4 regions of the Streptococcus koreensis genome follow, and region 4 is predicted to be linked to each of the others. Evidence: predicted binding sites of a transcription regulator. Region 4 holds the regulator's gene; each other region holds the start of a gene.
The links. The regulator Rex, encoded in region 4, represses fermentation and respiration genes when NADH is low (regulators of the CRP and FNR family bind a similar motif). The targets are predictions, from matches to a motif close to TTGTGAANTANTTCACAA.

Region 1 (7,651 bases), 590 kb from region 4:
TTTAAAAAGTATTTTTAAGGGCCTATCTAGAAGAGATTAGTCCTCTTTTCTCCCTTTCTTAGCCATCCCTAATCCGAGACTACCTAAAAGTAGAAGCCCGGCCAAGCTGGTGAGGTTGGAGCTCGCTTCTCCTGTTTGAGGAAGCGCGCGGGCTGGACTTGCTTCTTCTCCATTTTCAACTGACACGGAGTCATGATGAGGAGCTAAAGCTTGAACCTCTGTATTTTCTTTCTTTTGAGCAAGAAGCTGTGGCGTCGGTTGAGCAGTTTGCGAAGGAAGGACTTTCTTTGGAGATGGAGATACCGGCGTATGGTATTCAGGACGATCCGGGAGAACAGGATTTTCAACTTCTTCCTTAGTAGACAAGCGCAAGATAGTTGCTGTTAATGCATCGAGTCGAAGTCCTGTTTCTGTCCAAGAAATTCCTTTTGGATCAGTCAAATTGATAACACCTGCACGTTCCCCATCCACTAGAACATCCGCATTTCTAAAGCGTTCTAGGTCAGTTCCTAGAGCAAAATCACGCGCCTTGGTATCTGCATTGACCAATACCAAGTATACTTCTCCATTGCTGGCAGTGATTTGGTAGCCAATCACCTGATCCTCTTCTTCCACACCATTCTCACCTGGAATCGTCAAAAGCTTGACGCGACTCTTCACTTCTTCCATGTTATCCATCCGGAAGGCATCTGTCGACTTACGAAGGGCAATCAATCCTTTGGTGAAGGCGCGAGAGCGCGTATTCTCTGGATAGAGGGCTTCATTGGTTGCTTTTTCCCAATCAAAGTGGTTGACGGCATCACTTGAGTCATAGGAATCATGGATAAAGTAAGGGTAGTCAAATGGTTTTCCATTTTCATCTACCAACAAATGAGATTTGTTTGGAACCTTGTCATCAGAAACTGGCGTGCGGTAAGCTGGATCCTTGAACTGCTTGGTCCGACCATATTCTTGACCAGAATGAAGGAAAGGTGTGCCTTGAGCTGTCAAGACCAGCAAATTTCCGAGACGCAAGCGACGATGGATCTCCGCATTATTAGCTGGAATGCTAGGATCTTTCTTGATAGACTGAGCGATAATATCAAAGAGGGTCAAATTATCGTGGGCTGCAATGTATTGGATAACATCACCGGGACTATCTGCCTCAAAATTGGTTGGCTGTGCGATGAGATTCTTAAAGATAGTTGCAATCTTTCGTTTTCCATTGGTGATAAAGGCTGGTTGTCCCTCATTTGGATAGCCCGATTTTAGATTGTTACGAACATCATCTGAGAATACTGCAACCGTGTCTGTTTTCTTCATCCAGGATTGGTCTGCTGGTTGTACAGGACTGTTTTCATCACCTGCATAGGTCACCCAGCCTTCTCCCAACATGATCAGATTTGGGTTTAGAGCCCGGGCTGCCTTGTAGGCTTCTTCGATAGAGGCCGCATCATGGTCGCCCATCATATCAAATCGGAAACCGTCTACCTTGTAAGTATCCACTAAATACTTGATCGAATCGACCAAGACCCGTTTGGACATGTAGTGGGTTGTACCCAAGCGTCCACCACCAAAGCTCGTCCGAGGCGTCCCATCCGCATCCATGAAATGGTAGTAATTTGGCTCGATATCTTCAAAGATGTCGACATTCGCTGTATGGTTATAGACAACGTCTAGGACCACTCCCATTCCTCGCTTATGAATTTCATTGACCAAATTCTTGAATTCTTCAATTCGTTTTTGAGGATTGCTTGGATCGGTTGAGTACATACCTGTCAAGGCAAAGTAGTTCTGTGGATCATATCCCCAGTTGTAGTTGCTATTGCTTGAGGCATACTCTAACAAGCGCTCGTTGTTTTTTAATTCATTGACGTGGTAATAAGATAGAACTGGTAAGAGTTGAATGTGCGTTACACCAAGGTCTTTGAGGTAATCCAATTTTTCAACAAAGGAGGCAAAGGTCCCAAATTGACTCTTAAGCTCTGATGCCAAAGCCGGATCAGAAGTGAAATCTCGGACATGGGCTTCATAGATGATAGCATCTTCCCGTTTCTTAAAGTTTGGAATGGACGCATAGGTTAAGTCACTCGGACCTAATCTACTTGGATCAACAAAGGCTGCTTTTGCTACCTTATGGACATCATCTGTCTTGGCCAATTCACTGTTCCAAGCTGCCAACGATTTGGCATAAGGATCAAGGACTGTGAAGGTTTTCCCTTGGCGTTCAATTTCATACTGGTAGAAATAGCCGGTATAATCTTGGATTCCCAGTCCTGAATCACCTGAAAGAGTCTGCTTCCAAGTGCCTCGCTCCCCTTTTTCCAGAGCCACACGGCCAACTAGTTTTTCAGAATCCTTCTTATCATAGACGACAACAGATACTTTGTCCGCACTTGGTGACCAGAGGGTGAGATCCACTTTTTTCCCAGCTTCATGAAGATGAGCTCCGAGAGTCCCATCATAGCTATAGGCTTCATCCTTGAGGCGCCAGTTCATTTTGGTCGTAAAGCGGTCATTATCGTATTGAACGGTATAGGACTGATCAACTTGTGAGAAATCCCCCGTATAGGTTACTTTCTTGCCTTTCTCATCTAAAAGCAGGTCCGAGATGGTGACAGGATTGCCCTGAGCATCCGTGATCTTGGTCCGCTTGAGCAACTCCTCTTTCTGTGCTCCAGCCAAGGTCGAGAAGCTGGCTTCAATTTTTTCTTTACCGACATGTTGAGCCCCCGTCATACGGATATCGTTGACATAGTATGGGTTGGTGTAAACGGTCGGATCATCATCCCGTAAGAAGATCTGGCTATGGTTTTTCAAATCAGTAAATTTATAATCTTCTTGTCGAATCTTCACATCATCTCCAGACTTGCTCTCGTCCAATAATAAGAAACCGAATTCTTTTGCAGCTTCCTTTAGGGGGATATCGATGTAACGACCATATTTCCCTGTCGCTGTAAAATCTGTCCCATCTGGCCAGGCGGCACTGCTCGGATTTTGTACATCTCCCCAATACCAGAGAGATTTTTTGTCATAGTTGCCATCTGTCCGGTAGTAATTTACTCGGACAGTTCCCTCTGCTTGAGGCTGGTAAGAATAAACTTTAAATTTGTCGTCCAACCAAGCTTCATTCATTTTTGGAGAAAGCAATTCAATTGACTTGTCCCCTGTGATATTGTCCCCTTTAACATTGTTGATGAGGAAGCTAATCTTCTTAGCCTGATCATTTTTAAGCTTGACATCTAAATAATAGCCATAGTCATCTGTCTTTGCATCCTTAAAGGATTGGGCACCTGTCGGCCAGTTTTCAGATGGTTTTTCAACATCATCCCAGGTCCAAAGGCCTTGCGTTTCCTTGTTTTCTTCCGGTAGCTTTTTCACGTGAATCCGGATAGTCTGATCAGCAATCGGTTCCTCTGCCTTCTCAGACTTCGTAGATACCACTTCTTCAGTGAGTGCGCTTACATTTTCAGGCGCTGTAACACTTTCATCCGCCACTTTTGGGGTTCCAATTGTCTCAGTCTTCGTAGCTGGTTTCACATCAGATGAAGAACTCACCTCTTCATTAGAAGGGCTTGTCACCACTTCTGAGGCTTGTGCAGGGGTGTTGATGGCTTCATCCGCACTGACCGGACTAGCAAAGGCCGTTAATAAGGCTAAACTTGTCGCAATCGCAACCGAACCAACACCATTTTTCAATCGACGAATCGCATAGACGACTTGTTTATCGCCTGTCACAGAAGGTTTCTGTTTCATAAATGTCTCCTTAAAATGATTAGTGTTCAACCAGTATAGCATGTTAAAATTATTTATGCAAGCGTTTTCGTAATTTATACTACCTTTTTCTATTGTTCTCCCTCATTAAAAAAACCAGTCCAAATGGACTGGTTATATTCTAAAAGTATGGTAGATTATGGCTCAACTAAAATCTTAATTTGGGCCTTGTCTTGTGTTAATTCAACAAATCCTTCTTCAACGATATTTTCCAATTTAATTTTCTTGGTCACCAATTTTTCAGCAGAGAAGTAGCCTTGTTCCATCAATTCCAATACTTTAGGGAAGATGTGGCGATAAGCGATAATCCCTTTGAGGGTCTTTTCTTGAATGGCGAATTCATTTGGATTGATGCTGGCTTCACGTTCCCAAATAGAAACAACCATACACTCACCAGCCTTATGCACAGCTGCCAAAGCTTGTCCAAGAACAACAGGAACCCCTGTCACTTCATAAGAAACATCCGCTCCACCATCCGTCAAACGATGAATGGCTTCAACGATTGATTCACCTTCTTCTGGGCGAACCACAATGGCACCCAATTCTTCAGCCTTAGCTTGGCGTTCAGGAGACAATTCAACCGCATAAATTTTCGATGCTCCAGCTGCACGGAGAGCTTCCACGATCAAAAGACCGATTGGGCCCAAACCAAAGATAACAGCTGTATCCCCAGTTTTCAAAGCAGACTGACGAACTGCATAAACGGCAACAGCAGCAGGTTCTGTAAGAGCAGCTTGTTCATAGCTCAAGCTATCTGGAATCACATGGACCAAATCTCCATCTAGGACACAATATTTAGCAAAACCTCCATCTGCAGCAAGGCCAACAAAATTCAAGTTTGGATCGAGGTTATAATCACCAATTAAGTTGTGTTTTGCCAAAATTGGTTCGATTGTTACACGATCCCCAACTTTGACACGAGTCACATCACTTCCGACTTCCACAATTTCACCTGAGAATTCATGCCCTAGAGTTACTGGTGCCTTTTGACCAGAGTAAACATGCTCTTCAGTTGGAATAAAAATTGGTCCGTCTAAGTATTCATGCAAGTCTGTTCCACAGATTCCTGCAAATTTAACAGCAACCTTTACTTGATGCGGAAGGATATTTGGTACTTCTACTTCCTCGATGCGAACGTCCTTCTTGCCATGCCAGCGAGCAGCTTTCATTGTTTCCATATGATTCTCCTATTTTTCTATGAATTGCAATTCCCTTTCAGGAAACCCGATAATCATATTGTAAGCCTTTTCACAAACTTTGTCAAGGAGGATTGAAAGCTTAACTGACTATTTTCCATTCGAAAATAGATATAATTTTCACCCCACTTATGAAGTACTAAAAAAACAGACACCAAAAGGTGCCCGTTCCGTTTATTCACTGTCTTTCAACTTCGCCAATTCTTGGGCAAGTAACTTGAGGGCTACTTGTGGGTTGGCTTGGCCTTTGGTTGCTTTCATAAGGAAGCCGGTGAAGGCCTTGTCCGCATTCCGCTTCCCTGACTTAAAGTCGGCAACGGCTGCTTCATTGTCTGCAAAGACTTGATGGATGATTGGGATTAAGATTTCAGGGTCTGAAATTTGTACCAATCCAGCTTTTTCGACGTATTCACGCGCGCCACCACCGTTTTTCGCCAAATGAACGAAGACTTTCTTGGCAATCTTAGATGAAATGGTTCCATCTTCGATGATGGCAATCATTTCCACCAAGTTTTCTGGTGTCAATTGGATTTCTTCCAGCGTCTTGCCTTCTGCGTTCAAGAATTGTGCGACTTCACCTTGGAGCCAGTTAGACACTTGTTTGGCATCGCCACCAAGGGCTACGGCTGCTTCAAAGAAGTCAGAAGTAACTTTCGTCGCTGTCAATTGGTTGGCATCATAGTCAGACAAGCCAAGCTCTGCCACGTAGCGAGCACGACGGTCTTTTGGAAACTCTGGCAACTCTGTGCGCATTTCCTCGATCCACTCATCTGAGATTTCAAACAAGGGAAGGTCTGGTTCTGGGAAGTAACGGTAATCCGCTGCTCCTTCTTTGACACGCATAAGAATGGTGCTCTTATTCGCTTCATCATAACGGCGTGTCTCTTGACGAATGACCCCACCTGATCGCAAGATTTTCGCTTGGCGCTGTACTTCGTATTCAAGACCTTTACGGACGTTTGAGAAAGAGTTCAAGTTTTTCAACTCCGTCTTGGTACCGAATTCCTCTTGGCCGTATGGGCGAAGGGAAATGTTGGCATCGACCCGCATCGATCCTTCTTCCATCTTGACGTCTGAAATACCAGTGTACTGGATGACTTCTTTCAAAGCTGTCAAATAAGCGTAGGCTTCTTCTGGAGAACGCATATCTGCTTCAGATACGATTTCGATCAATGGGACCCCTTGACGGTTGAGGTCTACATAAGAGAAACCGTCTGTTCCGTGGGTGTTCTTACCGGCATCTTCTTCCAAGTGAGCACGTTCAATCCCAATTTTCTTAGTCGTACCGTCTTCTAGTTCCACTTCAATCCAACCGTTATATCCGATTGGCTCGTCAAATTGTGAGATTTGGTAGGCCTTTGGATTATCAGGGTAGAAATAGTTCTTACGGTCAAAGTGCATGTGCTGATGAATATCCATATTCAGCGCCAAAGCAGCCTTGATCCCAGCATCCACAACACCCTTGTTCAAGACAGGAAGCACCCCTGGGAAAGACCAGTCAATCACATTGGTATTGGCATTTTGCTCGTTTCCAAAATGGGCAGAGGTTGGTGAGAAAATTTTTGAGTTTGTATTCAATTCAACGTGGACTTCAAGTCCGATGACTGTTTCAAAGTTCATTAATTGTCACCTCCGAAAATAAGGGGTTGTTGCTTGTGGTAATCCGTCGTTGCTTCAAATGCTGCTGCGGCTTGATAGATCGTTTCTTCGGAATACTTAGGACCAATCAACTGCAAACCAACTGGCAGTCCTTGGGCAAAGCCTGCAGGAATCGAAATCCCTGGTAGACCTGCCAAGTTAACTGGAATGGTCAACAAATCCGCCAAGTACATTGCAACTGGATCATGGCTGAGCGAATCCAAATCAAAGGCTACACTTGGTGCTGTAGGACCTAAAATCAAATCGTAATCCGCAAAGACTTTTTCAAAGTCTTGGATAATAAGGGTCCGGACTTGACCAGCCTTCTTGTAGTATGCATCGTAGTATCCTGATGACAAACTAAAGGTCCCCAGCATGATCCGGCGTTTGACCTCATCACCAAAGCCTTGGCTACGAGTGTTCACGTAGATGTCATCTAAGTTCTTGGCATCTTCCGCACGGAAACCATAGCGAATACCGTCGAAACGTTGCAAGTTTGAAGAAGCTTCAGATGAAGCGATGATGTAGTAAACGGCAACCCCGTATTTAGAATGAGGCAAGCTGACTTCTTCGACAGTTGCTCCCAATTTTTCAAAGTGTTTGGCCGCATTAAGGATAGTTTCTTTGACTTCTGGGTCAATCCCTTCACCGAGGTATTCCTTCGGAAGGGCAATCTTCATGCCTTTGATGTCTTGACCAATCTTAGAAGTAAAGTCAGCTACACGTACAGGGGCAGATGTCGAGTCCTTGGCATCTTCGCTGGCAATGACATTGAGCAAGAGGGCATTTTCCTTGACCGTTGGTGCAAATGGTCCAATTTGGTCGAGTGAGCTACCAAAGGCAATGAGACCAAAACGGGAAACTGTTCCATAAGTTGGTTTGAGACCAACAATCCCGTTGAAAGCAGCCGGTTGGCGGATGGAGCCACCAGTATCTGAACCAAGGGACAAACGGACTTGACCTGAAGCTACAGCTGCAGCAGAACCACTAGAAGATCCACCAGGCACCTTGCTGTGGTCCCAAGCATTCTTGGTTGGTCCATAGTAAGAAGTCTCACCAGATCC
Region 2 (7,651 bases), 170 kb from region 4:
AGAAGTAGCAGACACTATCTTTAGCAAACTTCCGATCTTTTGCCAAGGGACAGCTCTGGATAAAAAAATCAAGTGGGAGTGGCTCCAGTTAATGGATTATATCGCGGAAAATAGTGGGAGACAAATTAAGATCGGCTTAGACTTAACAGTGGGCTATTTAGGTTATACACGGATGACAGAAGTCCTCAAGCGCTACTTAGAGTATAATCGTTTTATTACCATTGAAGCCGTTGATCCAGCTTCAGATTACGATTTGATCGTGACCAACAATCCGATTAGTCTTACCCAGCGGATTCCTGTCTATTATTTAAAATATGATTTAGATATGATCGATCTAGCCAATATTCGCCAGATGATCTACCAAGAAGAAGGTTAATAAAGCTATTCAATGCTTGATGAGACTTTTATGATATTATTGAGCTGAATTAGTAGTAATTAAAAAATTGAGGTTAGGAAGAACAGATTCTAAACGAATTGTTCTGCCTAGCTTTTTTATTAGATTTTTCTAAAAATTTCATTTTTTCTAAGTCTTAGAAATCCTTATGAAACAAGGGTTCTGAATCCATCTACTCAAATTTTTTAAAATTCTTAAAAAAATTGATGGACATGAAAGCGGTTTATTTTGTATACTAGACAATGTAAGGAGTACGTCTCCTAAAGAATATTTCTTTTTCCCAGGAGGACAGTTCATGTCACAAGAAAAATACATTATGGCCATTGACCAAGGAACAACAAGTTCAAGAGCCATCATTTTTAATAAAAAAGGAGAAAAAGTTAGCTCTAGCCAAAAAGAGTTTACTCAAATTTTCCCTCAAGCTGGTTGGGTTGAACACAATCCAAATGAAATCTGGAACTCTGTTCAGTCTGTTATCGCTGGTGCCTTTATCGAAAGTGGCATCAAACCAGGACAAATCGAAGCTATCGGAATTACCAATCAACGGGAAACAACTGTTGTTTGGGATAAGAATACTGGCCTTCCAATCTACAATGCCATTGTTTGGCAGTCTCGCCAAACAGCTTCTTTAGCTGAACAACTTAAGAGCCAAGGCTATGTCGAAAAATTCCACCAAAAAACAGGTTTGGTCATTGATGCCTACTTCTCAGCAACTAAGATTCGCTGGATCTTGGATCATGTAGAAGGAGCACAAGAACGGGCTGAAAAAGGAGAATTGCTCTTTGGAACCATCGATACTTGGTTGGTTTGGAAGTTGACAGACGGAGCTTCTCACGTAACAGACTATTCAAATGCTGCTCGTACCATGCTCTACAATATCAAAGACCTAAAATGGGATGATGAGATTTTGGAAATCCTCAATATTCCTAAGGCTATGCTTCCAGAAGTTCGTTCTAACTCTGAAATCTATGGAAAAACAGCTCCTTTCCATTTCTACGGTGGAGAAGTGCCTATCTCTGGTATGGCGGGTGACCAACAAGCGGCTCTTTTTGGACAGTTGGCCTTTGAACCTGGTATGGTTAAAAATACTTACGGTACTGGATCTTTCATCATCATGAATACTGGTGAAGAGATGCAGTTATCTGAAAATAACTTGTTGACTACCATTGGATATGGAATCAATGGTAAAGTTTACTACGCTTTGGAAGGTTCCATCTTTATCGCAGGTAGTGCCATTCAATGGCTTCGTGATGGTCTACGCATGGTGGAAAGCTCACCTGAATCTGAACAATATGCACGTGATTCTCACAACAACGATGAAGTTTATGTGGTACCGGCCTTCACAGGTCTAGGAGCACCATACTGGAATCAAAATGCTCGTGGTTCTGTCTTTGGCTTGACTCGTGGAACAACCAAAGAAGACTTTATTAAGGCGACTCTTCAATCCATTGCTTACCAAGTACGGGATATCATCGATACTATGCAGGTTGATGCTAAGACGGCTATTCAAGTCCTTAAAGTGGACGGTGGAGCAGCTATGAATAACTTCTTGATGCAGTTCCAAGCGGATATTCTTGGTATTGATATCGCTCGTGCTAAAAACTTGGAAACAACAGCTTTGGGGGCAGCCTTCCTTGCTGGCCTGTCAGTCGGCTACTGGAAAGACCTAGATGAATTGAAAGAACTCAATGCAACTGGTGAACTCTTCGAGCCTTCTATGAACGAATCTCGTAAAGAACAACTCTACAAGGGATGGAAGAAAGCTGTTAAAGCTACCCAACTCTTTGCAGAAATTGAAGACTAGTCAAGACTTCAGTAGGATAGAAAGTGAAGAATTATGGAATTTTCAAAGAAAACTCGTGAATTATCGATTAAGAAAATGCAAGAACGCACCCTGGATCTTTTGATTATCGGGGGAGGGATCACAGGTGCTGGGGTAGCCTTGCAGGCAGCAGCAAGTGGTCTTGAAACAGGTTTGATTGAAATGCAGGACTTTGCGGAAGGGACATCAAGCCGTTCAACAAAATTGGTCCACGGTGGACTTCGTTACCTCAAACAATTTGACGTAGAAGTGGTATCAGATACGGTATCAGAACGTGCAGTAGTGCAACAAATTGCTCCTCATATTCCAAAACCAGACCCAATGCTCTTACCAGTCTATGATGAAGATGGGGCAACTTTTAGCCTCTTCCGTCTTAAGGTAGCCATGGACCTCTATGACCTCTTGGCAGGTGTCAGCAATACTCCAGCTGCCAACAAGGTCTTGACCAAAGAAGAAGTGTTGGCTCGGGAGCCTGAGTTGAAACAAGAAGGTCTAGTCGGAGGTGGGGTCTACCTAGACTTCCGTAACAACGATGCTCGTTTGGTGATTGAAAATATCAAACGTGCCAACCAAGATGGGGCCCTCATTGCTAACCACGTAAAAGCTGAAGGATTCCTCTTTGATGAATCTGGCAAGATCACAGGTGTAGTGGCGCGTGATCTCTTGACTGATGAAGTCTTTGAAATCAAGGCTCGTTTGGTGATTAATACAACTGGTCCTTGGAGCGATAAAGTGCGTAACCTCTCAAACGATGGAGAGCAGCATTCACAAATGCGTCCAACCAAGGGTGTTCACTTGGTCGTAGATTCAAGCAAGATCAAAGTTTCTCAACCAGTCTACTTTGATACTGGTCTTGGAGATGGTCGGATGGTCTTCGTCTTGCCACGTGAAAACAAAACTTACTTCGGAACGACTGACACGGACTACACTGGCGACTTAGAGCATCCAACAGTAACTCAAGAAGATGTCGACTACTTGTTAGGAATCGTGAATAACCGCTTCCCAGAAGCTCACATCACCATCGATGATATCGAAAGTAGCTGGGCTGGTCTTCGTCCGTTGATCTCAGGAAACAGTGCTTCTGACTACAATGGTGGAAACAACGGCACTATCAGTGATGAAAGCTTTAATGCTTTGATTGCAACAGTTGAAGGCTATCTTTCTAAAGAAAAATCGCGTGAAGATGTTGAATCAGCAATCAGCCACTTGGAAGGCAGCACTTCTGAAAAACATTTGGATCCATCTGCTGTTTCTCGTGGATCAAGCTTAGACCGCGATGACAATGGTCTTTTGACCCTGGCTGGTGGGAAGATTACAGACTACCGCAAGATGGCTGAAGGAGCGATGGAGCGTGTCTTGACCATTCTCAAGGAAGAATTTGACCGTCAGTTCAAATTGATCAACTCTAAGACCTATCCAGTATCAGGTGGAGAAATTAACCCAACGAACGTGGATTCTGAAATCGAAGCCTTTGCTCAACTTGGCGTATCTCGTGGCTTGGATAGCAAGGAAGCTCACTACCTAGCTAACCTATACGGTTCCAATGCACCTAAGGTCTTCGCCCTTGCTCATAGCGTGGAACAAGCACCTGGATTGAGCCTAGCAGATACCTTGTCACTTCACTATGCAATGCGCAATGAATTGGCACTCAGCCCAGTTGATTTCCTTCTTCGTCGTACCAACCACATGCTCTTTATGCGGGATAGCTTAGATGCGATGATCGAACCTGTTTTGGATGAAATGGGCCGCTTCTATGAATGGTCAGAAGAAGAAAAAGCTGGCTACCGCAAAGACTTGCAAGTCGCTTTGGAAAACAATGACTTGGCAGCATTAAAAAATTAAGAAAAACAAAAAAGGGGTTGGAAAGAAGACTGTCTAACCTTCCCCTCTTTATAATGGAGAATTAAATCATATGAAAGAATTATTTGGTGAATTTTTAGGGACCTTAATCCTGATTCTTTTGGGAAATGGGGTTGTAGCAGGAGTGGTTCTTCCAAAAACGAAAAGCCACAACTCAGGTTGGATCGTCATTACTCTTGGTTGGGGGATTGCGGTTGCTGTCGCAGCCTTCATCTCTGGTAAGTTAAGTCCGGCCCATTTGAACCCTGCAGTAACAATTGGGATTGCTCTTAATGGTGGCCTAGCTTGGGCATCTGTCATTCCTTATATCCTTGCACAATTTGCCGGAGCCATGGTCGGTCAAGTCCTTGTCTGGTTGCAGTTCAAACCGCATTACTTAGCAGAAGAAAATCCTGGAAATATCCTTGGAACATTCAGTACTGGTCCAGCAATTAAGGACACTACTTCAAACCTCATCAGTGAAATCCTTGGAACCTTTGTCTTGCTACTAACTATCTTTGCGCTTGGTCTTTATGACCTTCAAGCAGGGCTTGGTACTTTTGCTGTTGGTACCTTGATTGCAGGGATTGGTTTGTCTCTCGGTGGAACTACAGGCTCCGCTCTCAACCCAGCTCGTGACCTAGGACCTCGTATCATGCACAGCCTCCTTCCTATTCCTAACAAAGGAGATGGTGACTGGGGTTACGCTTGGATCCCAGTAGTTGGTCCAATCATCGGTGCAGTACTTGCAGTAGCAGTCTTTAAAATGTTTTAAAAAATGAAAGAGGCTGGGACAAAAGTCCTAGCCTCTCAATTGTCTTTGGATTATCGAGCAAGACGCAGTGGTTGAGTGGGCTCTACCACGCTGATTTCATCAGCTTTTACAGCCCTACTCAACTGTGAGGAGGTGGGACGACGAAATCGAATTCTAACGAATTACCGATTTCTGTCCCACTCTCTTTTAAAATACTGTATCAGATAAAGAGAGCTTTGTACGTTCTAACTTAAAACAAGCTATAAGAAATGTAAAACGCAATAAAGAAAATAATGATCGCAATAATGTATTGAACTGGTTTAGGTAGGTTATTCAATTTATCCATGAATTCTTTCATTGTTAGATCTCCTTATTATTTGATTGTCTTATAATTAGTGTAGCATGAAATAAGGCCCAAAACAATAGGCAATAGGAGTGTTTTTGTCAAGATATAAAACCCTTTTCAAAATTATTATAATCAGTTAATCTATTACTAAATAAAGATAAGATAGATTGTAAAATACTTTAGAAAATAACAGGCTAGAGTTTGACACTTTTTTCACAAAGGAGTATACTGTTAGCATAGTTTTGGAAGGAACTTATGATAGATTCACCCAAAACTGACTGTCAACCTTTGCTGTTCTTCTATGAACGTTTGCTGGTATCGGGGATACCAAGGAGGAATCATATGTCTAAAGTAGCTATTGTCACAGGTGCAGGTCAAGGGATCGGTTTTGCGATTGCAAAACGATTGGTACAAGATGGCTTCAAGGTCGGAGTCTTAGACTACAATGCTGAGACAGCAGAAAAAGCAGTAGCTGAGTTATCAGCAGAGAATGCTTTTGCGGTCGTTGCTGATGTCTCCAAACAAGCTGAAGTGGCTGCAGCTTTCCAAAAAGTTGTGGATCATTTCGGAGATTTAAATGTTGTCGTTAACAACGCTGGTGTTGCTCCAACTACACCACTTGATACGATTACAGAAGAACAATTTGAACGCACTTTTGCCATCAACGTTGGTGGTGTCATCTGGGGTGCTCAAGCTGCACAAGCTCAATTCAAGGCGCTTGGCCATGGCGGAAAAATCATCAATGCAACTTCACAAGCAGGTGTTGTAGGTAACCCTAACTTGACTGTCTATGGTGGTACTAAGTTTGCAGTTCGTGGTATCACTCAAACTTTGGCACGTGACTTGGCTGATTCAGGTATTACTGTCAATGCGTATGCACCTGGTATCGTTAAGACTCCAATGATGTATGATATCGCTCATGAAGTTGGTAAGAACGCTGGTAAAGATGACGAATGGGGTATGCAAACTTTCGCTAAAGATATTACCCTTAAACGTTTGTCCGAACCCGAAGATGTCGCTGCAGCGGTTAGCTTCCTTGCTGGTCCTGATTCAAACTACATTACAGGACAAACCATCATCGTGGATGGTGGGATGCAATTCCATTAACATTCAAATAGGGGTTGGGATTTTTTCCACCTCTTTTCTTATGTGCACCTTATTCCTCTCGTTCGCTTTTTTTGAAAAATTAGGGTAGAATAGAAGTCGTATTTTAAAAAGAATAGATCAATAGTGATAGAGGTGAATTCTCTTCTATCCATCAAAACGAAAAGAGGTGACCATATGTGGAAATGGATCAAACGACTCATCGGACTGACCTTCCTCCTAGTTATTGTCTTAGCAGTTTTCTTGATACCAGCAAAGGTTTCGACTCAAGAGCAATTTAAAAATGTAACAGTGAATACTTCGCTGGTAGATCTGGCTCAAGAAGGCTTCTCTACAGCAGACGTGACTGCTTCTGGCCTGCAAACAGAGCTTCAACTGAATTCTCCTCAATTGCGCCAAGTTATTAAATCCATGGCAGGGGAAATGACAGATGAAACTCTCCTCAATACAGCAGTTGCTATGAATGGAGAGTATATCAATGTTCAGGTTCCGATTGAACTGGGACCGGTGGAAACCATGGTGAGCATGGACTTTACAACGAGTGTGACGGATCAACAATTGACCTTGAACCTAGAACGGGCCCGTCTTGGACATCTGCCGATTCCACGTAGCTTGGTTGCTTCAAAGATTGCTGAAAAAGTTAACCAAGAGGGCACAGGAGCTACTATGATAGGGAATCAAATCAAATTGACCATGCCGACAAGTGGCTACCGAATCCATTCTGCGAAGGTCGAAAAAGGGAACATGGTATTACAGATTATTGTTCCAATTTCCTATTAAGCATCAACCATTGGTTTCTGATGAGGCTGATGGTTTTTCTAATTGACAAAGAAATGAAAAAAGAGTAAGGTAGAACAAGAAAACGATTTCAAATACAGGGAGATTTAGGATGCCGTTATATGAATTTTGTGCAGAGAACATAACACTGTTAGAGAAGGCTTTTCAAGCAGGAGCGCGTCGTGTAGAATTATGTGATAACTTAGCGGTTGGAGGTACGACTCCAAGCTATGGTGTGATCAAAGAGGCTGTGAAGCTTGCTAAAGATTATCAGGCAAAGGTCATCGTTATGATTCGTCCACGAGGTGGAGATTTTGTATACTCTGAGCAAGAGCTAGACATAATGTTAGAAGACTGGAAAATTGCCCGTGACCTGGGTGTTGATGGTTTAGCTGTTGGGGCTTTGACTGCTGACAATCAGCTGGATAAAGATGCCATGCTTCGTTTCATCGAAGCCAGTCAAGGATTTGAATTGACCATGCATATGGCATTTGACCAGATTCCTTTAGAAGATCAAGCTGCGAGTATCGAGTGGATGAAGAAAGTAGGCGTGACGAGACTATTAACAAGAGCCGGCAGTCCAGAAACAGACTTAGAACAACGGTTGCAACGCTA
Region 3 (7,651 bases), 880 kb from region 4:
GATGTGACAAGAACAACTACTACATCTGTTAAATAGGACAGAAACATGAAACAGTTCCTGTCCTATTTATTTCAACATCAAACGATTGAACCTTCTTAGCTGAGGTCGTTATCAATAATCACTTTCAAGGCATTGTTTTCGCCAGCATGTTTGAAGATTTCATATGCCTTCTCTGCTTCTGAAAGTTTAAAGTGGTGGGTTACCAACTTGGTCGCATCAATCTTACCAGATTTCAAGACATTAAGAAGCATTTCGGTTGTATTGGCATTAACCAAACCAGTATTAAGCGTGATGTTCTTAATCCAAAGATCGTCAAGGTTGAAGCTAACTGGTTTACCATGCACTCCGACGTTGGCAATATGACCACCGACAGAGATAATATTTTGACAGACATCGAAGGTTGCTGGATAGCCCACACATTCCATCGAGATGTCGACACCACGACCGTCGGTCACTTCATTGATAAAGGCCTTGATTTCATCAATATCACTTGAACAAATGGTATGAGTCGCTCCAAATTTCTTAGAAGCTTCAAGACGAGATTCTGACAAGTCTACCATGATAATAGTAGCTGGAGAGAAGAATTGTACGGTTAAGAGAGCTGCCAAACCAATTGGTCCCGCACCAACGATACAAACGTTGTCTCCTGGTTTCACGTGAGATGGGAGCACCCCGATTTCATAAGAAGTTGGGAGAATATCTGAGAGCATAACCAGGGCTTCGTCATCAACAGAGGCAGGTGCATGATAGAGACTGCCGTCTGCATGAGGGATATGGACATACTCTGCTTGGGTACCATTAATCAAGTGACCAAGGATCCAGCCCCCATCTTCACAGTGGGAAGGCAAACCACGTTTACAGTAGTAGCAGGTGTTACAAGCCGTTACACAAGAGATGATAACCTTATCTCCAACCTTAAAGTTAGTGACCGCATCACCGACTTCTTCGACAATCCCGATTCCTTCGTGGCCGAGGATGGTTCCTTCTTTACAAGCTGGAACATCTCCTCCCAAAATATGGAGGTCTGTTCCACAAATGGTCGTTTTTACCAAACGAACAATTGCATCAGTTGGTTTCTTGATGACTGGTTTTGGTTGATCAATCAACTGAAGATTTCCTGCGGATACATATGTTGCTGCTTTCATAAGCGACTCCTTTTTTGTTGGTTTTATCAAACCATTTTATTACAGTTTCTACTTTGTGAATATTATAACATACAAAGTAAGCGCTTGCAACATATTTATTAGGTTTTTTTATAAAAGTATTTCAAAAAATAATCCCCCACTCTTTCGAGTGAGGGATAGCTGATAAACATCATTTGTTCAGTAGCGCCTTATTTACGACGTCCTGGACGTTCTTTATAACCGTAGTAAGCATCTTCGATGATTTCTTGCATATGATCCACCATTGGAAGACGTGGGTTAGCTGGCGAACATTGATCTTCGTAAGCAAGGAAGGCCAATTCACGAGAGTGTTTCTTCCATTCTTTTTCATCGATTCCTTGTGCTTTAAAGTTCATTTGGATACCTACGCGCTCACCAAGTTCGTAAACAGCTTTTGCATAAGCTTCTACTGCTTCTTCTGGTGTAGAGCATGGAAGTCCTAACATACGAGCGATGTCTTGATATTTCTCATCTGCACGGTAGTAGTTGTACTTAGGCCATGTCGCTGTCTTGGCTGGACGTGTACCGTTGTAACGGATAACGTATGGAAGCAAGATCGCATTGGTCCGTCCGTGAATCGTGTGGAATTGTGCACCGATCTTGTGGGCCATTGAGTGAGAAATACCGAGGAAGGCATTGGCAAAGGCCATACCTGCGATAGTTGACGCATTGTGCATTTTTTCGCGTGAATGGAAGTCTGCGTTCTTCACTGAGCTTTCCAAGTTTTCAAAGACAAGTTTGATGGCTTGAAGAGCAAGACCATCAGTGTAGTCACTTGCCATTTGAGATACGTAAGCTTCTGTTGCGTGAGTCAAGACGTCCATACCAGTGTCCGCTGCAACAGATCCTGGAACTGTCAATACCAAAGCAGGGTCTACGATTGCCACAGTTGGTGTCAATGAGTAGTCAGCGATTGGGTATTTACGGTTGTTTGCTTTATCAGAGATAACGGCAAATGGTGTTACTTCAGATCCTGTACCAGATGTTGTTGGGATGGCGATGAATTTAGTCTTCTTACCAAGCAATGGGAACTTGAAGGCACGTTTACGGATATCCATGAATTTTTGAACCAAGTCACGGAAGTCCACTTCTGGTTGCTCATAGAAGAGCCACATTACTTTGGCCGCATCCATTGGAGATCCACCACCAAGAGCAACGATGGTATCTGGTTTGAAGGCACGCATGATCTCAGTACCACGTTCAACGGTTGTGATATCTGGATCTGGTTCTACGTCTGCAAAGATTTGGTAAACTACCTTGTTGCGACGAAGGTCAAGCTGTTCGATGATGCGATCAAGGAAACCAAGCTCTACCATAGCGTGGTCTGTAACGATCATGACACGTTCAACGTCACGACATTTTTGTAGGTATTCAATTGAATCACGTTCAAAGTATGTTTTTGAAGGAAGTTTCATCCATTGCATGTTATTTCTCCGGCGTCCGACTTTTTTGATATTCAAGAGGTTGATGGCACTAACGTTGTCCCCAACAGAGTTGCGTCCGTAAGAACCACATCCAAGTGTCAATGATGGCAAGAAGGCATTGTAAACATCCCCGATACCACCGAAAGTCGAAGGAGAGTTGCAGATGACACGAATGGCTTTGACTGCTTTACCAAATTCTTTGGTCAATTCTTCGTCTGCTGTATGGATAGCAGCTGAGTGACCAAGACCGTTGAATTCAACCATTTGGCGTGCTTTGTTAATTCCGTCTTCACGGCTTTCAGATTTCAAGACAGCGATAACTGGTGACAATTTTTCACGAGTCAACGGCTCTTTTTCACCAACTTCTTTACATTCTGCAGCAAGGATGTTGGTTCCTTCTGGTACAGAGAAGCCAGCTTGTTCAGCGATCCATGCTGCTGGTTTCCCAACGATGTCCGCATTCAATTTCGCACCTGCACAGTTTTTGCTATTCGCTTTGACACCGAAGCAGAACTCTTCAAGAAGGGCTTTTTCTTTTTTGTTAACAAAGTAAGTATGGTAAGATTTGAATTCTTCGACAAACTCATCGTAGATTTCTTTATCGATGATAACCGCTTGTTCAGATGCACAGACCATTCCGTTGTCAAATGATTTAGACATAACGATATCGTGAGCAGCTTGGCGGATGTTAGCTGATTTTTCAACATAAGCTGGAACGTTACCTGCACCTACCCCAAGAGCTGGTTTCCCACAAGAATAAGCTGCTTTCACCATGGCGTTACCACCGGTCGCAAGGATTGTTGCAACACCTTCGTGGTTCATAAGCGCACTAGTTGCTTCCATAGATGGTTGCGTGATCCATTGTACACAGTTTTCAGGCGCTCCTGCTTTAATTGCTGCATCACGTACGATTTGTGCCGCATGAGCAGAGGATTCTTGAGCAGATGGGTGGAAGGCAAAGACGATAGGGTTCCGTGTCTTCAATGAGATCAAAGCTTTAAAGATTGCTGTTGAAGTTGGGTTGGTTGTAGGAGTGATCCCGCAGACGACTCCGACTGGCTCAGCAATAAGGGTCAAACCTGTGACGTCATCTTCTTGAATGACACCAACTGTCTTGGTGTGGCGCATGTTGTTCACGACGTGCTCACAAGCGAACAAGTTCTTTGTCGCCTTGTCTTCAAAGACCCCACGACCAGTTTCTTCATAAGCATGAAGAGCAAGCACACCGTGTGCGTCAAGAGCAGCTACAGATGCTTTTGCAACGATGTAGTCTACTTGTTCCTGATCCAATTTGTGCATTTCTTCAAGCGCCACAAGCGCTTTTTGCACCAACTCGTCTACGTGTTTTTCAGCAGCGAGTTTCTTTTCTTCAGGTGAGAGAGATTTTTTATCAGCCATTTGATGCTTTCCTCCAATGTTTGAAACCCTTATCCTTTTCCGGAACTTTTTCTTGTTTTCAAAAACTTTCAAGAATAGTGTAAGAAATTTCGATTTGTTAATTTTTTCACAATATAATTGTACTCTATTTTAGAAAATTTGTAAATAGTTTCACAAAGATTTTTTTAACTTTTTTCTATGAACCCTCCTTCTCCTTCTATATAGGAGTATTTCCAAGAAAAAATTGAAGGATTTTTTTGAGAAAGCACTTCAATTTCACAAGCAAATATTTTCACGCAATTTATGTAAGCGTTTTCTTAATTTTACTAAAAAAAGCAATTTTCTTCAAGTGAAAATTGCTTAAATAGCTTAGTAAATTTCTACGGTTTAACCGGCCCCTGATTGGCTTGATCAACTGCTTCTTTCACGACCTTGGCGTACAGGTTTCCTCCAACATCGATGGACCCATCTGATTCTAAACCAAAGTGGACATTATCCGTTCCAGCCCAAATAGCTGGGTTATCGATAGCAGCTTGGTACCAGTCTGCTATATAGACATAGTCATATTTTTTAGCCAACTCCAGCTCATACTGTCGAGTCTGAACGGTGACACTATTGCTATCATTGGCTTCACGCCCGTCATATGGCGTTACGAAAATTAAGCGATGTCCTTTTGGTAATTCTTGAACAAACTTATCCAACAATTCTTGGTAATTATTAGAAGAGTTGGTTCCAAGTGCAATCACCACGTTCTTGAGCAAGACTCTATTGGCAATATCCGTTTCATATACTTTTAAGCCCGAGTCCAGATTACGACTCACCAAAGCGTCTAATTGGATATCTGGCAGCACTTGTTTCAAATAATCTGATGCCCGGAGGTTTACAGAATCTCCGATCATGGTCACTCCATCTGACACATTGTAAGAAGTCGCTGAAGCATTGTCTACTTGGGCACGCGTGATCTGCATCTTGCTGTCGGATTGACGAAGCCCTTCGGTAATCAGGTTTTCATCAAAGGCTCCGACGCGTGGCGCAAAAAGTGCAATCCCAAACATGAGCAAGGTCAACGGAATCGCGCTGTAAAAGAGTGGTTTCGTGAAACTTCTGAGATCCATAGAAATGCCAAAAATCTTTGGTTCACGTCCAGCCAAGGTTGGTTCAATAATATAAAAACTTAAAGCAGCAAGGCTAAAGGATACCAGTGTTGTTAGCAGAGAAGCCCAGCCATTGGTCATTAATTGAGAAAAGATGATATAAAATGGCCAGTGGAAGAGATAGACCCCATAACTTGTATCCGCAATAAAGGTAATCACTGCAGGTTCTTTCTGATCTGGCGTCTTTTCATGGAGGACACGAGTCATCACAATCATCACAGATCCAGCAAGAGTCGCTACTAAAAAGCCAAATAAATAGGTCCAAACACTATCAAACGGAAGAATAAAGGTCAAGAGCAACAAGACTAGAAAAGCACCAGCTAAAATTGCTAACGTCTTCTGTAGAGATAACTGCTTCACTAATTGAGTAAGATTTGGGCTGGTCGTTGTAATCCCTGTTACTGTCGCTAAAGCACTCCCCACAAAGAAAGGAAAGACGTGAGCGATGCTAGAAAAATAGACATTGGACAAATTCTTCGTGACCATTGCTCCGACAAAGAAGGTCAGGAAGGTCACCAAAAAGAGACCTGTCGAAGAAAGGAAGATATAACCTCTATATTGGCCAACTGATTTAGCTTTTTTACCCAAAAACCAAGCCAAAAGAGCCCAGAGTACGTAGTAATGAACTTCAAGAGCCAAACTCCAGGTATGAATGAAAAGATGAGGGATGAACTGGCTTTCGTAACTTCCGCCACTTAACATCTCATAGAAGTTGGTCACAAAGCCAAAGACGGCCGCAATCTGTGTCCCAATTCCAGCAATAAAGTCTCGTCTGACCAAGAAGGTAAAAGGCATGACCAGCAAGACCATAAAGACTAACGGAGGAACAATCCGGTAGAAGCGTCGTCGCAGGAAGCCTTTGAGGTCAATTTTTTGATGACGGGCAAACTCATCGATCAGAAGAGCCGTGATCAAAAATCCTGAGAAAGTAAAGAAGATATCGACTCCAATAAATCCACCAGGAAAAACTTTTTGAAAGAAATGGTAGAGAAGAACGAGAAGAAGTCCCGTTATCCGTACCAATGAAAACCATTTAATTCGCATTTTGATAAATTCCTTGTTTAAACGTTCCTTTATAGACAACATTTTGTTCTGTCGTCAAGGTTCCCTGGCCTTCTGGTTGGCCATTGACAAATTCACCTTCATATTTCCAACCAGCCTTGGCTGTAAAGGTTCCATGACCACTAAAGGTCCCATTGACAAAATTTCCCTTGTAGGTATCTCCGTTTTCAAAGGTCACCGTCCCTTGGCCATTCATCTTGCCACGGACGATACTTCCGTCGTAGCGAATAGCTCCCTTATCGAGGGTCAAAACACCTCTGAAAGGAATGGAGGAAAGAAAAACCCATAAAGCAGACAGAACAATAATCCCCAAGGACAATCGTTCAATATTCTCTCTCGTAACGTAGACCTTATAGGTCTCATATAATTCTTTTATTTTTTCCATATTCTGTTCATTCTGTTTCTATTCAACCGGTTACTCATTTAAGGAGCAAGTCCGAAACTAATCTTCTAAGCGTTCCAACCATTCTTGACAACCAGCTAGGACACGGCGATAGGTCTCTTCGAAATCTCCTGTGTACCATGGATCTGGGACACTTTCTCCTGCAAAGAGATGAATCTTGTGCTCTGTTCCAGGCGGTGCCATTCGTTTGAGGTCGGACACATTGTTCTCATCCATTCCTAAGATCAGATCAAAGGTATGAAAATCTTGGTCACTGATTTGAAGGGATGTTTTAGATGCATCATAGGGCACGCCATGACTACGAAAAATCTTTTGAGTCCCTTGGTGAATAGGGTTCCCATGCTCCCAGTTAGAAGTAGCACGACTTTCAATCTCATACTGGTTGGTCAAGTCCTTCATGACAAACTCCGCCATGGGGCTTCGACAAATATTTCCTAAACACACAAATACGATTTTTTTCATGACAGCACCTCCTTTCTATTATAACAGAATGTAGGAAAAATATAATCTGCTAAAATTATAATTTTGAGGCAAGACGAAAAAAGCCTGTCCACCGTTGAGGTGGGCTGACTTTCTTTTTTTAGTCAGGCAGGATGATCTGAAGGGCTGGCCATTTTCGTTTCCAATCTTTCTTCCGCATGCGTTCCGTATAAACCACCAAGCGCTCTGGGCTGGCTAAAAAATGTGGAGTCGGCTGAACGACGAAGTCTTCGATATCCCTTGTCCCATAGGGGAGAAAGAGCTCCAACTGACCATCTTTCCTTAGGCGAACCGCAAGTGCCGTACACTGCTCGGGGTATTTAGAAACCGCATCACAAGCACTGCGATAAGGGGCCGTCCCCGGGCTATGCTGGTGCATGTAGACTTGATTCTTCACTTCCCATGCATACTGGGGAAATACCTTCTTTAATTCCTGCTCAATCTGCTGCGTCTCCTCATAGCTGATCGCGGGGGCATAAAAGACCAGATCCAGATCCGTTGTCGCATCAAACCCTGGTCTTCCAGAAAGCTGGTTCCAGATAAAATTTCGTACTGCACCCGCTGCTAACCAAGCATCTGCCAAATCTA
Region 4 (7,651 bases):
CTCTTCCTGACGTACGGGATGGTTTAAAGCCAGTTCATCGTCGGATCTTATACGGAATGAATGAACTTGGGGTTACGCCAGATAAACCACATAAGAAATCTGCCCGTATTACTGGGGATGTTATGGGTAAATACCACCCACACGGAGACTCATCAATCTATGAAGCTATGGTTCGTATGGCGCAATGGTGGAGTTATCGCTACATGCTTGTAGACGGTCATGGGAACTTTGGTTCTATGGATGGAGATGGCGCCGCTGCCCAACGGTATACGGAAGCTCGTATGAGCAAGATTGCTCTTGAAATGCTTCGAGATATCAACAAGAATACAGTTGATTTCACAGATAACTATGATGCCAGCGAACGGGAACCAAACGTCCTTCCAGCTCGCTTCCCTAACTTGTTAGTCAATGGGGCGACAGGGATTGCGGTAGGGATGGCGACAAATATCCCACCGCACAACCTCGGTGAGTCTATTGATGCTGTCAAGTTAATGATGGACAATCCTGATGTGACAACGCGTGAGTTGATGGAAGTGCTTCCTGGACCTGACTTTCCAACTGGAGCCTTGGTCATGGGCAAATCAGGTATTCATAAGGCCTATGAAACAGGAAAGGGCTCGATTGTCTTGCGTTCTCGCACGGAGATTGAAGAGACCAAGACTGGTCGTGAACGCATTGTTGTGACAGAATTTCCTTATATGGTCAACAAGACCAAAGTGCATGAACATATTGTACGTTTGGTCCAAGAGAAACGGATTGATGGCATTACTGCTGTTCGGGATGAATCAAACCGTGAAGGGGTTCGTTTCGTCATTGAAGTCCGTCGCGATGCTTCAGCTAATGTCATCTTAAACAATCTCTTCAAGATGACCCAAATGCAAACCAACTTTGGTTTCAACATGTTGGCCATCCAAAATGGTGTCCCTAAAATTCTCTCCCTTCGTGAGATTTTAGGATCATATATTGAGCACCAAAAAGAAGTAGTGACTCGTCGGACCATCTTTGATAAAGAGAAGGCGGAAGCTCGTGCCCATATCTTGGAAGGACTCTTAATCGCTCTTGATCACATCGATGAAGTGATTAAAATCATCCGGAATAGCCAGACAGATGCAGAAGCTCAAGCTGAATTGATGAGTAAGTTTAAGCTTTCTGAGCGTCAAAGCCAAGCTATCTTGGATATGCGTCTTCGTCGTTTGACTGGTTTGGAACGCGACAAGATCCAAAGCGAATACGATGACCTCATTGCTTTGATTGCTGATCTTGCAGACATTTTAGCTAAGCCTGAGCGTGTAGCTACGATCATCAAGGAAGAATTGGATGAAGTTAAACGTAAATTCGGCGATGCTCGTCGTACTGAGTTGATGGTCGGAGAAGTTCTTTCTCTTGAAGATGAGGACTTAATTGAAGAAACAGACGTTTTGATTACCCTGTCCAACAAAGGCTATATTAAACGCTTGGATCAAGCTGAATTTACCGCTCAGAAACGTGGGGGGCGTGGTGTTCAAGGTACAGGGGTCAAGGATGATGACTTTGTCCGTGAATTGGTTTCTACTAGCACCCATGATCGTTTGCTCTTCTTTACCAATAAGGGACGGGTATATCGTCTCAAAGGCTATGAAATCCCTGAATACGGCCGTACAGCCAAAGGACTTCCGATTGTTAACTTGCTGAAGTTAGATGATGGAGAATCCATCCAGACAATTATTAACGTCGCTCAGGATCGTAGTGAAGACTCCTATCTCTTCTTTACAACGCGTTCTGGACTAGTTAAACGGACCAGTGTGGCCGAGTTTGCCAACATCCGTCAAAATGGCTTGAAAGCTCTTAACCTCAAAGATGAGGATGAGCTAATCAACGTCTTCCTTACTGATGGGAATGCTGACGTTATCATTGGGACTAAATTTGGGTATTCTGTTCGTTTCAAAGAGTCTGTTGTTCGGAATATGGGACGTTCAGCAACTGGTGTCCGAGGTGTCAACCTTCGTCCGGGGGATCAAGTGGTCGGTGCAAGCGTGATTACAGATCAAGATGAAGTATTGATTATCACTGAAAAGGGATATGGTAAACGCACGCGTGCTGATGAGTATCCAACCAAAGGACGTGGTGGTAAAGGGATTAAAACTGCGAATGTGGCTGAGAAAAATGGTCCTCTTGCCGGTCTCATGACTGTCAAAGGAGATGAGGATTTGATGATTATCACCAATACAGGCGTCATGATTCGTACAAGCGTCGCGAATATTTCTCAAACTGGACGTTCGACTATGGGTGTGAAAGTCATGCGTCTGGATCAAGATGCCCAAATCGTAACCTTTACAACGGTTCAAGCTGACGAAAAAGATGAGTCAGAAACTGAAAGTGAAGGGTAGGGTGAACAATGGCTTCAAGAAGAAAAAAGAAGAAAACAAGCTTACGCAATCGCTTGATTAATATCTTTGCTACCTTGCTGATCCTTTTGTCTATCGCTCTGATTTTTAATGCTCCGATTCGGAACATGATCATGGTTTGGCATACCAATCAGTACCAGGTCAACAAGGTATCGAAAAAGACCATCGATAAGAATAAAGAGGCTAAGACTAGCTTTGACTTTAAAGAAGTCAAATCGCTGTCTACAGAATCTGTCATCAATGCCCAATGGCAGGCACAAAAGTTACCTGTTATTGGAGGAATTGCAATTCCAGAATTGAAGATGAACCTTCCGATTTTTAAAGGCTTAGATAATGTGGGGCTTTATTATGGGGCAGGTACCATGAAAGAGGACCAGGTTATGGGGCAAAGGAATTACTCCTTGGCCAGTCACCATGTCTTTGGTTTGACTGGGGCAAATGAAATGCTCTTTTCCCCATTAGAACATGCCAAAGCTGGAATGAAAATCTATATCACTGATAAGGAAAAGGTGTATACCTATGTCATCAATTCTGTTGAGACAGTAACGCCAGATCGGGTCGATGTCATTGCAGATCGAGAAGGGGTAAATGAAATTACTTTGGTGACCTGTGAGGATGCTGCAGCAACTTATCGTACGATTGTAAAAGGTACTTTGGAAACTTCAGTAGATTACTCAAAAGCACCAAAAGATATCCTAGAAGCTTTCACAAAATCTTATAATCAAATGCAATTATAATCAACAAAAAAAGAGGTCCTTGACCTCTTTTTTTCTGTTAATTTTCTGCCAATTTGTAAGAGGATAGTCATAAAATGTTACCTGACTGACATATTTTTGCATGCTTTCTATTTTATAATAGAAGAGTGATAGAAAGAAGCTTGGAGGAACCGAATGCCTACAGAAGATATCTATACTCTGCTAAGAAATTTCTACGGCTTACTGGTCAATGATTTTCCAAAAACGGGACTCATTACCAAGGGAATCTACGAAGTTGAACAGGTCTTTAAAACCATTGAAAACCTTCCTGATGATCAAGAACACTTAATTCGATACGAAATTCGTCAATTCCTAAGGACCTTGGAACAAGTGCAAGAAGGCTATAGAATTAACTTCTCAAATGAAGAAACTCGAATCCTTGAAAACCTAAGAGAAGTAGTTTGTCCTATATAAATTTTATACAGACTCATCCATTTTCCTCCTCAATTGCGAATTATTAATTGAGGAGGTTTTTTATGTATCATATTGTATTTCAAGAAGCTAGTCTTTTACCTAGAGAACGCTTGCTTACAGAAGGCCCTGATAAGCTCAGTAATCAAGAATTGCTGTCCATCTTATTACGGACGGGGAACAAAAATAAAACAGTCTACGAGATCGCACAGGAGCTCTTAGGCTCACTAAAGAGCTTAAAGGAATTGGCTAGTATGAGCTTTCAGGAGCTACAGGAAGTTCCAGGGATTGGGAAAGTAAAGGCAATTGAGCTGTTAGCTGCTATTGAACTTGGGAAACGGATCCAGACTTCCCAAGTGATTGAAACAGAACAAATTATGAGTAGTCAGAAGCTTGCAAAGATGATGCAGCAAAAGATCGGCCATGAGAAACAAGAGCATTTACTGGCCTTGTATCTGAATACCCAGAACCAAATTATCCATCAGCAAGTGATTTTTATCGGAACAGTCAATCGTAGCATTGCAGAACCTCGAGAGATCTTGCATTATGCCATCAAGCATATGGCGACGTCTTTAATCCTTGTTCACAACCATCCATCTGGAATCATTCATCCGAGTAAGAATGATGATGGTGTCACCCAACAAATGATTGAAGCCTGTAATTGTCTTGGAATTGTTTTTCTTGACCATCTGATTGTCTCAACCGATGACTATTATAGCTACCGAGAGGAGACAGACTTATTGGTATAGACGGAAAGAGAGTGGGACAGAAATCGGTCATTCGTTAGAATTCGATTTCGTCGTCCCACCTCCTCACAGTTGAGTAGGGCCATAAAAGCTGATGAACTCAGCGTAGTGGAGCCCACTCAACCACTGCGTCTTGCTCGACAATCCAAAGACAATTGAGAGGCTAGGACTTTTGTCCCAGCCTCATTTATTAAGTATTTTTGCGCATAAAGTAGAGAAGGGTTTGCAGTTCACTGGTTAGATCGACATATTGGACAACCACATCTTTTGGAACTGTTAAGTGTACTGGGGAAAAGCTAAGGATTCCCTTGATACCAGCTTCAACCAGTACATCTGCAACTTCTTGAGATTTTACACTTGGAACGGTTAAAATGGCTGTTTGGATCTCTTGTCCCTCTAGTTTTTCTTTCAGCGTTGAGATGCCGTAAATCGGAATACCATCTTTACTTTTAGTACCGACTAACTCATGATCATCGGTATCAAATGCCATGACAATCTTCATCTTGTTTCGCTCATGGAAGCGATAGTGAAGAAGGGCACTTCCCATATTCCCAATACCAACGATAGCAACATTGGTGATGGAGTTATCATTTAAGAGATCTGCGAAAAAGTTCATTAACTTTTTGACATCATAACCAAAACCACGTCGTCCTAGCTCTCCGAAGTAGGAGAAGTCGCGACGAACAGTTGCGGAGTCAATCCCGATGGCTTCAGCAATCTGTTTTGAATTGGCTCTCTCGATTTTCTCTGCATTAAAGCGTTTAAAAATGCGGTAGTAGAGGGAGAGTCGTTTGGCAGTAGCACGAGGAATTGGATTAGTCTTATCTTGTTTCACAATATCACAACCTTTCAAATCTATTGTATAAAAAGTTTGTGAATAAAGCAACTATCTTCTACTAAAAAAACACCAAAAAGGTGCTTTTCTTTCTTAGTTGGAATTTCTTAAACTCTGATCAAACTGAATCAGATAGCGATAGAAGTCGCCTATCTTTCCAGTAAAAGGTAATGTTTGTCCCTTGTAGGATACGGAAACAACCTGATAGGAATCTGGAAGGGTCACACAGCCTGAAAAAGCTAATAAACAGTGATCCAAATTATCGTAGCTGATCTGACGTTCCTTTTTGTATGCATCCAAATAAGTGAGGACTATGAGACCATTGGTCATTACTTTTCAATCCTTTCAAAGATTTCCCGTTCAACTAGACTATCCATAAGGAAGTAGAATTTTTGTTGGATGATTTTGTTTTCTGGATTTTTAAAAATATTCACCAAACGAAGACCTGACTTATCAGTAATGTTAATTTTAAATCCTGTTAAATCCTTATTGATGATAATTTTTAGCTTAAAGCCATCCCCGCTGTTTGGAACAGCTTCTAATAAACGATTTAATTCGTAGTTCCCAACCTTTGTTTGTGCAAAGGTATTGTCGCGTAGGGTATATTTTTTAATATTTGGATGGATTGCGTATGTGTAATCGCAGTTTGGTAATGAGACAGATGTTTCAAATGCCATGTAATTCTCCTAAAATTTTGTGAATGGTTGTTATAAAAGTATCGACCTCAGCGGTCGTATTGAATTCGGATAAACTAATGCGAATAGATTCCTTCAATCGATGAGAATCTTCGCCATAATAAGCCGCAAGAACGTGGCTTGGTTGAACAGTTCCTGCTGTACAAGCAGAGCCGGTTGAGACTGAAATTCCTGCCATGTCTAAACGAAGCAGTAGGATATCATTGCTGATACCTGGAAAGCCGATATTTAAGACATGAGGAAGTTTGGAGTCTGTGCAATTCAGATAAAAATCTAGATCCTCTAGGCCAGTTAGGATACGTTCAGATAAGCTCTGAATATACTGATAATTTGCGTCTAACTGATCAGTTGCTTCTTTGAGGGCTTGAGCCATTCCAGCAATTGAAATCAAGTTCTCTGTGCTAGCTCGACGTTTGTCTTCTTGGTCACCCCCGTGTAAGAGATTGAAGAAGTCAGGCTTTTTAGCATAGAGAAGACCAACTCCCTTAGGCCCGTGAAATTTATGGGCCGATGCGGTTAGAAAATCAACTCCTAGCTCTTCAGGGGCTACAGCAAGTTTACCAACGGCTTGAACAGCATCAACATGAAAAGCAGCAGGATGGTCTTTTAAAAGGTCAGAAATTGCCTTGATAGGCAAGAGATCACCCGTTTCGTTGTTGGCATACATGGTGGATACTAAAATTGTATCGGGACGAAGTGCAGCTCGAATATCTTCAGGTCGAATTTTTTGATCTACTGGTTGAATGATGGTTACTTCAAATCCATATTCTTGGACCAAGTACTCAATCGGTTCAAGAACGGCATGGTGCTCAATAGCCGTGGTAATAATATGCTTCCCTTGCTGTCTATGTTTGAGACAGTAGCCCTTTATAACAGTGTTATTACTTTCGGTCCCGCCAGAAGTGAAGATAATCTGTTGACTAGAGGTCTTTAAACAAGTTGCAACGCATTCCCTAGCATCTCTAAGAATCTTTTTCGCTTGACGACCATGGGAGTGGAGGCTAGAGGGATTTCCGAAACTGGTCTCCATCGTTTCTGTCATCACCTTGATTACTCCTGGGCTTAGGGGAGTGGTTGCCGCATTGTCAAAATAAATCACGACATCACCTTATTTCTTGTGGTATGCAAAGAGTGGACTAACTGGTTTACGCTCTTGGATACGTACAAGGGCATCTCCAATCAATTCGCTTGCAGTAATGTATTTTACATTTTGGGGTTTTTGCTCTTTGGTTGCTACAGAGTCTGTAACCAAAATTTCTTTAATCGGTGCTTGGTCTAGTAATTCTGCAGCTCCCTTAACGAAAAGTCCGTGACTAGAAACGGCATAAATCTCAGTAGCGCCGTCGCGTTGAACAATTTTTGCAGCCTCAGAGAAGGTTTTTCCTGTATTCAAAATATCATCGATCAGGATTGCTTTTTTACCTTTAACATCCCCGATGATGTAGCCCTCGTCACGGCTAGAGTCGTCTTGGGCGTAGTCGATGATAGCAATTGGGGCATCTAGATATTCTGCAAGATTGCGTGCGCGTTTCACTCCAGAATTTTTAGGGCTGACAACCACTACATCTGAACCGGTTAAACCTTGTTTGATATAGTGATCAGCAAATAGAGGAATCGTGAACAAGTTGTCTACTGGGATATCGAAGAAGCCTTGTACTTGAACCGCATGAAGATCGAGGGTTACAACACGGTCTACCCCTGCCTTGACAAGCATGTTGGCAACTAATTTTGCTGTAATTGGTTCGCGAGGAGCAGCAGTGCGGTCTTGACGAGCATACCCAAAGTATGGAAGGACCACGTTTACGGTATGGGCACTTGCTCGTTG

Region 1: a site for Rex is predicted at 4,990-5,007, ahead of D7D50_RS05315 (2,3-butanediol dehydrogenase). Genes of this name have one in related genera too.
Region 2: a site for Rex is predicted at 5,357-5,374, ahead of D7D50_RS07335 ((S)-acetoin forming diacetyl reductase). Genes of this name have one in related genera too.
Region 3: a site for Rex is predicted at 4,080-4,097, ahead of adhE (bifunctional acetaldehyde-CoA/alcohol dehydrogenase). Genes of this name have one in related genera too.

The regions. Positions count from the first base shown of each region.
Region 1 is NZ_CP032620.1:1,043,972-1,051,622, reverse strand. Features, by position in the region: gene D7D50_RS05320 (pullulanase) at 37-3,735, opposite strand; gene D7D50_RS05315 (2,3-butanediol dehydrogenase) at 3,891-4,931, opposite strand; gene gatB (Asp-tRNA(Asn)/Glu-tRNA(Gln) amidotransferase subunit GatB) at 5,124-6,569, opposite strand; gene gatA (Asp-tRNA(Asn)/Glu-tRNA(Gln) amidotransferase subunit GatA) at 6,569-7,651, opposite strand, start outside.
Region 2 is NZ_CP032620.1:1,458,846-1,466,496, forward strand. Features, by position in the region: gene D7D50_RS07310 (helix-turn-helix domain-containing protein) at 1-376, shown strand, start outside; gene glpK (glycerol kinase GlpK) at 690-2,198, shown strand; gene glpO (type 1 glycerol-3-phosphate oxidase) at 2,232-4,058, shown strand; gene D7D50_RS07325 (MIP/aquaporin family protein) at 4,129-4,830, shown strand; gene D7D50_RS07335 ((S)-acetoin forming diacetyl reductase) at 5,498-6,262, shown strand; gene D7D50_RS07340 (hypothetical protein) at 6,437-7,039, shown strand; gene D7D50_RS07345 (copper homeostasis protein CutC) at 7,149-7,651, shown strand, end outside.
Region 3 is NZ_CP032620.1:504,180-511,830, forward strand. Features, by position in the region: gene D7D50_RS02745 (zinc-dependent alcohol dehydrogenase family protein) at 96-1,145, opposite strand; gene adhE (bifunctional acetaldehyde-CoA/alcohol dehydrogenase) at 1,334-3,985, opposite strand; gene D7D50_RS02755 (acyltransferase family protein) at 4,345-6,162, opposite strand; gene D7D50_RS02760 (MORN repeat-containing protein) at 6,152-6,565, opposite strand; gene D7D50_RS02765 (low molecular weight protein-tyrosine-phosphatase) at 6,623-7,045, opposite strand; gene D7D50_RS02770 (nucleotidyltransferase family protein) at 7,164-7,651, opposite strand, start outside.
Region 4 is NZ_CP032620.1:1,632,720-1,640,370, reverse strand. Features, by position in the region: gene gyrA (DNA gyrase subunit A) at 1-2,366, shown strand, start outside; gene D7D50_RS08215 (class A sortase) at 2,375-3,121, shown strand; gene D7D50_RS08210 (hypothetical protein) at 3,275-3,553, shown strand; gene radC (RadC family protein) at 3,616-4,299, shown strand; gene D7D50_RS08195 (redox-sensing transcriptional repressor Rex) at 4,487-5,131, opposite strand; gene D7D50_RS08190 (DUF4649 family protein) at 5,225-5,461, opposite strand; gene D7D50_RS08185 (DUF1831 domain-containing protein) at 5,461-5,808, opposite strand; gene D7D50_RS08180 (cysteine desulfurase family protein) at 5,798-6,925, opposite strand; gene D7D50_RS08175 (ribose-phosphate diphosphokinase) at 6,935-7,651, opposite strand, start outside.